Regions from separate parts of the Roseburia sp. 499 genome, predicted to be linked through region 2. Evidence: a T-box and tRNA genes for the amino acid it is inferred to sense, from the RefSeq annotation. Region 2 holds a T-box; the other holds one or more tRNA genes.
What was found. A T-box is a leader RNA that pairs with one kind of tRNA and senses whether it is charged. The one in region 2 lies ahead of proS (proline--tRNA ligase), so its partner is inferred to be a tRNA-Pro.

Region 1 (5,267 bases), 900 kb from region 2:
TTTTCACATTTCATTATTCTGTCCTTCTGCATGATTATAATAATAGGAATTTAGTATGCAAGGTACTTTCGGACCCTACTTTCTAAACTATACCACAGAAACACTATTCCATCTACCAGAATGTTACTCTACGATAACATTCTCTTTTACTTTCTGCTCCACCATCTTGAATCAGTCTGTATTCATCTTCTTTCTACATCCATTACCCAAAAAAGGGTAAAAAAATAGCCATCTGGATGGTTAGTCCAAATGGCTTATGTGATAATTCTTACTGGATTATTTATTCTTTTCTTTTAGTTTTAAGATATATTCTTCTTCTGCCTGTTCTAATCGTTTCTGAATAGCTTCCTCCGATGGCAACTGCGATTTTATTTCTTGTAAGCGTATATTATCGTAAGTTGCAACTCCCATAGGTGTCTCTATTCCCTGAAAAGCCCACTGAACCTCTGTCTGGTCCTTATCTTTACATATCAGAAGACCAATTGTTGGATTATCGGATTCTGATTTCATTAACTCATTGACCGCATTTACATAGAAGTTAAGTTTTCCTGCAAACTCTGGTTCGAATGATACTGCTTTAAGTTCAACAACTACATAACAGCGAAGCTTAATATGATAAAAGAGCATATCTATTTTTCTTGTTTTACCAGCGACGATAATCTCTTTCTGTCTTCCTATAAAGGCAAATCCTGATCCAAGCTCTAACAAGAAGCGTGTAATATTCTGCTCTAATGCATCTTCCAACTCTTCCTCATCATATCCTACAGGAAGTGATACAAAACCGAAATCATAAGTATCTTTTACTATTTCCTGTGCAAGTTTTCCTTGTATGGCAGGAAGTTTTTCCGCAAAATTAGTAAGTGCATTACCTGATGATTGGTATAAATTTGCTTTAATACAATCAACAAGTGTACTTCTGCTCCAGCTTTCTTCTATTGTTTTTCTCACATAAAATAAAGCTTCTTCTATTGTTTTACATTTTGTTACTATTTCCACATGATGTCTCCATGGTACAAATCCGAAGATTGCAGGAAATTCTATTTCTGCACCAGCTTGGTGCAGTTTTTGATTTTCACTAATTTCTGCACCAACCTGTTGCAGTTTTAAGCTGTTTAAATCGATACTGTCTTCAATCGTATGAGCCATTTCTGAAAAGATATCGCTTGATGAATAAAACAAGTACCATTTTTTCATATTCCAAAGATTTCTTGCTGAAAAGCCTTTTTCATCTGGAAATTCATTTTGTAAATCGAGACTTAACTGCTCTACAATTCCTTTTCCCCATTTTTCTTCCGCTTTTCTTTCTACTAAATCCCGCCCCAGTTGCCAATTAAAGTAAAGCCGTTCTGTATTAACTTTAACAGCAGTTTTTATCTGTGTAGATATATAACGTTGCTTCACATCATGAATCCATTTTACATAGTCAGAATCTAAACTAATATCATGCGACTTCACAATATGAGGTTTTATTTCTTCAGGCATATTATTCCCCATTTCTTCATGATTTTTTCATTCAAAATTTTAATCAATTAGTGTGCGGAACAATTATCGCACACCAATTAATATATCACAAAAAGCGTTATTATACTACCGAGACATGATTTTATTCAGCCAAAGAATAAAATTGTGTTAATTGTTGACAAAAATCAAAAAACATGATATTATATCTAGGCTAATTTGATAACGATGCGTGGCTCAGCTTGGTAGAGCGCTGCGTTCGGGACGCAGAGGTCGCAGGTTCAAATCCTGTCGCATCGATTCTTGGCAGGGGCACCGCTAATCCTTGAAGTTTGATGGTTAGCGGTCTTTTTTTTCTAGAAAAATTCAATCATATTTTTTAAGTAGGCTAGAATGGTTATCTTAATCTCTTTCGGAGATTCTTTCATATCATTTTCAATCCATTTGACAATAATATTCCAAACGGCGCCAATATTGAACGCAAGAATATAATCCATACGAAGATTTTGACTTGTCTTATAAAAGGCGCTGTTCTTATCTACAACTTGGTCGTGAACAGCAGGAATAAAAGTATTCCACTTTTCCAAAAGCAGATGCAGAAGATGGTTTTTGTGGAGAAGTAAAAGAAAGTCTTTGTGTATTGTGCAAAATTCAAAAATTTCGTCAAGCACATTTGGAAGTCTGCAATCTTCTAACTGCTGGAGAGCTGAGACATATTCAAGCATAATATTATTTAGATAAGCATCTAATACATCGTCTTTGTCAGAGAAATTGCGATAGAAAGTTTTTCTGACAACCTGAGCTTCTATTACAATTTGTTTTACTGATATTTCAGCATAAGGATATTGTTCCATTAAGCGTAAAAGTGAGTTCGTTATTTCGTTTTTAGAACGAAGTGCACTTGGATTTTGTGATGGATTCATTGGGACTCCTTTCAGAAGTGACACATTTTTGAAAGATGGTGTCAGTTATGGTGAAATGGTTGATTTTGCGTCAGACGTATCTTATCATAGAAATGTAAATGACACAAGTGTGTATTTTACGCGGATAAGAGAGTGCAAAAGGGAGAGAAGGAAAATGGATGCATATATATGGTTATTTCCACTTTTATTTATTGTTCATGATATGGAAGAAATTATAGGTTTTGGCTTGTGGTTTCAAAAGAACGGAAATATGGTAGCAGAAAAATATCCAAGAATTTATAAAACGTATTGTCATTACAGTACCGAGGGAATGGCGGTAGCAGTATTGGAAATATTGTTGTTGAGCATCGGCATCACAACAATATCGAGGGTAACAGGTTTTTACGGTTTATGGATGGGAATGATTATTACATATGCTCTGCATCTTGTAGTGCATATGATTCAAAGTATTGTAGTACATAAATATATTCCGGCAGTGGGAACCAGTATTCTATGTTTGCCCATTACTATCTGGGTGATTTGCCAAAGCATAGCGATTTGTGATTTTTCTATAGGAAGTATTTTTTTATACAGTGTAATCGGAATTGTTTTGGCATTGTGTAATTTGAAACTAGCGCACGCGCTGATGAATTGTTTTACAAAATGGATGAAAACACAGGAGGAATAAGAAATGAAAGTTGCAGTAAGATATCAGTCCAGAGGTGGAAATACCAAAGCAGTAGCAGAGGTAATTGCAGAAATATTGGGAGTAACAGCGGAATCCATTGATAAGCCAGTGGAAGAAAAAGTAGATATTCTGTTTGTGGGTGGCGGAGTTTATATGTGGGATATGGATAAAAGCCTGAAACAATATATGGAAGATTTAGAGACTGAGCAGGTTGGGGAAATCGCAGGGTTTTCCACCACAGGAATGATGGATAACACATTAAAAAGAATAAGGGAGTATGGAGAGAAAAAAGGAATTCCGGTAAGCGATGAACAGTTGCTGTTAGTAATGTTGTTGAAAGGACACTCTGCATTAGGACTGACCGGTGGAAAACTAAGTGATAAGCAAAAAGAGCAGATAAAAGAATTTGTGGAAAAAGTGGTGGCGAATCATCAGTAGTAAAGAAGTATGAATGGGTAGATGTGGTATAAAAACCACATCTATTCGCATAATACGATAATTTTTCTCGGTGTCGTTTGCGGCGGAATGCTTCTGGTAGTAGCAGAATAGTAAACCAATAGAAAATTTTCACCAGGAGAGCAGTTAAAGCGCTGTCCGTTCATGGTAGAAATATCTGTGGTACGGCTAAGGTTCAACTGAAGAGAATTGTCTGTGGCAGTGAGATTACGGTCAAAGAAGCTCAATGCAACTTCTTCGTTGTTCCGAAGCGTAGTGATAAGTTCTGCCTGATATTGGGGCGGAAAAATAAGAGGTATCGGGCGTGTGGAATCGTAAAAGGCAGCAACCATCATACCGGGGCGCAGACGTCTGCTGTCGATAATAAAAGTGTTGGAAGAAATCATAAAATTTACCGGGCCATTTGGGGTGACAAGAGAAATCCTTTGGTTGCAGCAGTCTCCGGGAGTCTGTGAGACGTTTTGAATTATTCCGGTAATTGGTGTTAAAGAATTGTAATTCATGAAAATACTCCTTGTATCTCTCGGAATAAAACCGGGAGATTTATTTTTGCTGTTTCTGTAAGATATGCGGGAAGGGGAGAGGTGGGAACTATTTCTTGCAAATTTGCGAAAAATATGAAACAAAATATAGGAAGTATGATAAAATATGGTAAATACATTAGAAATAAGGTGGTAAAGATGAATATACGATTGCCAGAAGATGAAATGGTAGATGTGGGAATATTGGCTGGTTTGTTTCAAAATATGAATCAAAGCTATAAATTGTTTTGGTTTAAAGCTATCGTAGAAAAGGTCAGAGAGGGAATTTATATCATATCCCATGATGAACTAGCAAATTGTATGATAGCAGATGCCTGGTATATGGTTTTGGAATATAAATTAAGTCTTGGTGCTAGGAATACAAAATTGGTAGAAGTGGTAAAAAGAGCGGGAGAAGTTAGTAGGTTTAAATCTTCTGAAAAAAAGAAAAAATTTTAAAGTTTTTAACAGAGATTCAGGATAAGGAAATTATTGCGGGAAAGAGAAATATTGTGGAAAATGTACCTTATCGAATTTTGAGTCCATTTATAAAAAGGGTAGATAAAAAGATTTGGAATTTTGGAGAAAAGAAACTAGCAGAGGCGATAAATAAACAGCCACATTTAATGTATTATTTTGTTGATATCAATAGTTTATATAGTAGTATAGAAATACAACCGGCGTGGATTGAGTATATTAAGAAGAGTAGTGCAATTATTCTAGGATGGATTTATTATGAGATGGTAGATTATCTTCAAAAGCGAAATCCGAACGTGCCGGGAATTCCTAATAAATTGTATCCGGCACAGGAAAGGCAGGATATTTCTAAGGCCAAGAAATACTGGAAAGCAGTAGTAAGGAAAGCTAGTGCAGAAGGAAATCCGGTTATTGATATATATGGAAATATTCCATTAGAGCCAGAAAAGATAGTAATTGATCATTTTATACCATGGTCTTATCTTGCACATGACGAATTGTGGAACTTGAATCCAACGATACAGACAATAAATAGTAGTAAAGGAAATAATTTGCCGGATTGGAACAGATATGTAGATGCTTTGTGTAAGCAGAAATATGGGGCGTATCAAATTAGAAATAATAATCAGGTAATTTAGAATATATTTAGAGAATGTGAAAAAATCCATATTAATGATGAAAGAATCAGAGAAGGATTATATCGTGAAGGAAAAAGCGAGGCGGAATTTTCTAATGGATTAAAGTAATTAAAGAAAGATCAAGATG
Region 2 (5,267 bases):
AGCAAAACATCTTTTTCAGACATATCCCGATACTTCCCATATCTTCCAACGAAAATATTACCCAACCGGCTACCACTAATATCATGGTATATACTCTACCGATTCCATGATGTTTTTCCAAAAATTTTCCCAAAATTACTTTTTCCAATACTAATAAGAGAAAATAGTAAATTCCCCACATTGCAAAATTCCAGCCTGCTCCATGCCAGATTCCAGTCAATGCCCATACGATAAACAAGTTACAAATCGTACGATATTTTCCCTTTCGATTTCCTCCCAGAGGAATATATAAATAATCTCGAAACCAGGTACTTAAAGTAATATGCCATCTACGCCAAAAATCTGTTATGGACACTGCAATATATGGGTGATTAAAGTTTCTTGGGATAGAAAATCCCAACATTTTTCCGAGTCCCATTGCCATCAAAGAATATCCGTTAAAATCAAAATACAACTGCAAAGAATACGCAAAAGCTCCCAGCCACGCCATGCTGGTGGAAACACTTTCGATGCCTACCACGCGAACCTCGTTCCACAGCCGCCCCAATACATTGGCAATCAACATCTTGTAAGCAAGTCCTACCGTGAATATCTTCAGTCCTTCTTCCAGCCCCTGCAGATTTACTTGCCGTTTTTTTATTTGAGCCGCTACATCTCGAAATAACACAATCGGACCGGCAATCAACTGTGGGAACATACACAAATAAGTTCCCAAACCTACGAAATCCTTCTCATATTCCTCTGGTCTGCGGTATACATCAATCGCATAAGCTGCTATCTGAAAGGTGTAAAAACTAATTCCCAAAGGAAGCGTCAACTTTATGTTTTCTTCCCCCGCCAAAAAGGGCAGATATTTAAACACAAACAGACTTCCGAAATCATATATCAATAGCAGAATCAATATTCCCTTTCGCTGCTTCTTTCCCCTTCCTTGCATACAAGAAGTTCCAAGAAAATGCATCACTAAAGAAACAATGATCAGAAAAAACCAGGTACGTTCTCCTACAAAATAAAACCAAAGGCTCCCCAGAAACAGTACCAGATTTCTCCATCGTTCCGGGGTAATATAATAAACCAGCATAAACACCGGCAAAAATACAAATATAAATGCTTCACTACAAAATAACATCTTTCGTTCCTTTTCTTACTTCTCTCCGTCTTACGCCGCTCATTGGCCGCTCGCCTATTATATCACTCTTTTTCTTTTTAGATGAAACAAAATCCCTAAATCTTGTTACATTTTGATTACATTAATATAAACTTTCTTTTTCGCTATTTATTATTTTCAGAATATTCTAATGCTTATACTTTTTATTTCAGTTATAAGCATTGCTAATCTATTTTTTTCAAAATAATTGTTGACATTTATTATTTTGTCGTATATAATTAAATCATCAAAAGAAAACAAAAACAAAGAAAGAGAGGTACAGTCCACCAGAAACTTAATTTTATCTCCCTAAAAGACTCAACAAATGATTGAGCACTTAGGTACAAGAAAAAGAACATCCAGATTTTTATAAAAGATTTGGAAAACAGAAGAAATCAAAAAGATTTTCCGTAGAAGCCTTGAATCGAAGAATAAAAAGAAAAATAGTGTGATAATCCAGCTGCTATATTCAGATATGGATACATACTAACAGAATTCAAAGGTAGCAAAATTTCAAAAGAAAAGAATTGAGATTTCGAAAACTCAAGAAAGTTGAGGTAATGGTCCAATGGACAACATAGTTTAGAAGGCGACATCAGATAAGTAAATCGGATGTCGCCTTCTTTGTTATTTATTTTATTATTTTCTTTAATATGCTTTTCCCCAATATACCAGTTTATGTGCAGGCTTTCCACAGCAAACACATACATCTGAAATTGGTTCCTGATCCTCTAACGGTATGCAACGAGAGGTTGCTGTTGTATCTTCTTTTATCTTATCCTCACATGCCATATCGCCACACCACATTGCACGAATGAATCCCGGTTTATTCTCAACCGCATCCTTAAATGCAGGATATGATTTTGCATCTGTAATATGAGAATCTCTATGTGCTTTCGCGCGTTCAAACATATTCTTTTGAATTGCTTCTAACAACTCCGGTACAACCTTTGTCACATCTTCAAGAGCACATTCTGTCTTCTCTCCGGTGTCACGACGTACCAATACACATTTTCCTGCCTCAATATCCTTCGGTCCTAATTCTACACGAACTGGAATACCACGCATTTCCTGTTCTGAGAACTTCCATCCCGGACTCTTATCACTTTCATCTGTCTTTACACGGATTCCAGCCTTAGCCAATGCCTCTTTCACTTCTGCTGCTTTTTCCAAAACGCCTTCTTTATGCTGCTGAATTGGAATTACCATAACCTGTACCGGTGCAATTTTCGGTGGCAGTACCAATCCGGAATCATCACCATGTACCATAATGATTGCTCCAATCAGACGTGTGGTCATTCCCCAGGAAGTCTGGTGTACATATTGAAGTTTATTATCCTTGTCTGTATACTGAATACCAAATGCTTTTGCAAATCCATCTCCAAAGTTGTGACTGGTACCGGACTGCAATGCTTTTCCGTCATGCATTAAGGCTTCAATGGTATAAGTTGCTTCTGCCCCTGCAAATTTCTCTTTTTCTGTCTTTCTACCACGAATTACAGGCATTGCCAGAACTTCTTCACAGAAATCTGCATACAGATTCAACATCTGAAGTGTTCTTGCTTCTGACTCTTCCGCCGTAGCATGAGCAGTATGTCCTTCCTGCCACAAAAATTCTCTGGAACGTAAGAAAGGTCTTGTCTCCTTTTCCCAACGTACGACAGAGCACCACTGATTATAACATTTTGGCAAATCACGATATGACTGCACTTCATTTGCATAGAAATCACAGAATAATGTCTCAGAAGTTGGTCTGACACAAAGTTTTTCCTGCAATTCATTTAATCCACCCTGGGTTACCCATGCAACTTCCGGTGCAAATCCTTCTACATGATCCTTTTCTTTTTCCAAGAGGCTTTCCGGTATAAACATTGGCATATATACATTTTCCACACCGGTTTCCTTAAATCTTGCATCCAACTCTTTCTGAATATTTTCCCAGATCGCATATCCTGCCGGCTTAATTATCATACAACCTTTCACGCTAGAATAAGCAATCAATTCTGCTTTCTTTACTACATCTGTATACCACTGTGCAAAGTCAGTATCCATAGATGTAATGGCTTCTACTAATTTTTTGTCCTTTGCCATTTTATTTTCTCCTTTTCTTAAAATATAAAAAGTGTTTCCTATGATATCAAAAAACGCCAGAGCTCCAATCCCTACTAGGGACCGGAATTCCGGCGGTACCACCCTGATTAAGTGATGCAAAGCATTACTTCTCTCATTCTCTTTATCGCAGAGATACGGCATACTTTCATATGCAGCTCCAAGGTAGGTTCTAGATGTTCTCATGAGGAATCTTCCACCAACCGATTCCCTCTCTGTACATGTTCCAATCTGTACTAATCCTCTTCTTCACTTTTACTTATCTATCAGTAACAGTTATTCTATTCCAATTCCATTCACTTGTCAAGAACTTACCCTAAAGAACGGAAACCTCTTTCCATATAATACTGTCTTATATTGCCCGCTACTCTTGTTCTAGCATGACATTCTCCATCCATATAAACACAAGCTCTTCCGCTTTCTTTTGCTTCATAAAGAGCCTCATCTGCCTTTTTTCGCATTTGTTCAAAGTCAGCACTCCGTCTTGCATATCCACAAACTACACCCACGCTTACCGATACAAAAGGCAAGAAATTTTCTTCAGCCTGTGGAATATTCAAACTCTCTACATTTTCTTTCAATTTAATTGCCCAGTTCAGTGCCTCTCCCTTTTCCATTCCAGGGAGACAGACTACAAATTCTTCACCGCCTACTCTGGCAGCAAGGTCTGACTTTTTGCCCGTCATCTTATGAATTTCCGCAGTAACTCTACGAATACAAGTGTCTCCCTCTAAATGTCCGAAATGATCATTATATTTTTTAAAATTATCAATATCAATCATAATAACCGCAACCATCCTATTGTTGCGTACGCATCCTGTCCAAACTCGCTCGAGACTACGCTCCAACCCCCTCCGGTTCAACAGATTCGTCATTGGGTCTGTCTCCGATAAGGTCTTTGCTGTATCAATCGCAGTAGCATCCGCTGCTCGCTGAAGAAAATTATAATATCCCTGCCTGGAAATAACACAACACATCAGCTGATTCGCCGATAAATAAATAACGTTCTCTATACCAAGTTTCTGATAGAAAATTAGAAACAAAAGAGCTGCTATCTGAATGCCCTGGCTCACTAAAAACTCCTTATTATTCCACAACGGAACAACAGCCAATACTGTTGTCATAATCCAATATACTGACAATTTGAAAAAGGTACGTTCAGACATGAAAGTTGCTGTAAGCATCAGCGTTGCAAAAATCAGCCAAAACAAATAAAGTTGTAAACGCATATCCCACTTTTTCCGACTAGAAAGCCACCGATAGGATCTTAGGATATATACTCCTGCGTACAACTCCGCCAGCACCATAAACGGTGCCATAATATAAGGTTTTATTGTTCCTGCTGTCTGAATTTGCAGAACAAGGGAATTCACGAAAAAAAGTATAAAAAAGCAGACCGATGCTATCAACATCCGCCGAACGTTTTCCTTTTGTACTCGCCTTGTATAAACAAAACGTCCTTTTTTCTCCCTCTCCTGTCCTTTCACGTTTCCACCTGCACTTTTCTGATTAGCACATTTTACCACATTTTTCCTTACTATTATATCAATATTCACGAAAACTTACAACAATAAATTTCTCTTATCAAAATGTAAGAAAAAGGTCCTAATGCAAATCCCCAAATTCCGTACAGATTTAATCCCACATAAATACTAGCAATGACTAGCAACGGATGCATTCCCAGCTTATCACCTACCAGTTTGGGTTCCAGACTCTCTCTCAAAAGGCTGCATATAGCATAAATAGCCGCACAAATGGCTGCCATCATATATTTCCCCTGAACAATCTCAAATATCGCCCAAGGAATCAGTATCGTCCCTGTCCCCAGAAATGGCATAGCATCACACAATCCAATTCCGCACCCTATCAACAGTGCATATCTATTTTTCGCAAAATATAATCCTACCACACAAGCAGTGGAAACAATCAGCATAATAACCAGTTGCGCCCGAATGTAAGCTCCTCCTGCTTCATAGGTCCGACGGCACACCTTAAGCCCCACCTTTCCCAC

Region 1: it has a tRNA-Pro gene. The T-box ahead of proS (proline--tRNA ligase) is inferred to sense a tRNA for this amino acid. The anticodon was not compared.

What each region holds. Positions count from the first base shown of each region.
Region 1 covers NZ_CP135164.1:250,731-255,997, forward strand. Annotated here, with positions in the region: gene BIV20_RS01360 (chorismate mutase) at 1-14, opposite strand, end outside; gene BIV20_RS01365 (PDDEXK nuclease domain-containing protein) at 277-1,482, opposite strand; tRNA gene BIV20_RS01370 (tRNA-Pro) at 1,685-1,758, shown strand; gene BIV20_RS01375 (TetR/AcrR family transcriptional regulator) at 1,815-2,381, opposite strand; gene BIV20_RS01380 (HXXEE domain-containing protein) at 2,536-3,048, shown strand; gene BIV20_RS01385 (flavodoxin family protein) at 3,052-3,486, shown strand; gene BIV20_RS01390 (hypothetical protein) at 3,528-4,007, opposite strand; gene BIV20_RS01395 (hypothetical protein) at 4,185-4,484, shown strand; gene BIV20_RS01400 (HNH endonuclease domain-containing protein) at 4,538-5,140, shown strand.
Region 2 covers NZ_CP135164.1:2,735,814-2,741,080, forward strand. Annotated here, with positions in the region: gene BIV20_RS13390 (MBOAT family O-acyltransferase) at 1-1,129, opposite strand, end outside; gene proS (proline--tRNA ligase) at 1,796-3,238, opposite strand; T-box leader at 3,312-3,515, opposite strand; gene BIV20_RS13400 (GGDEF domain-containing protein) at 3,568-4,743, opposite strand; gene ytvI (sporulation integral membrane protein YtvI) at 4,809-5,267, opposite strand, start outside.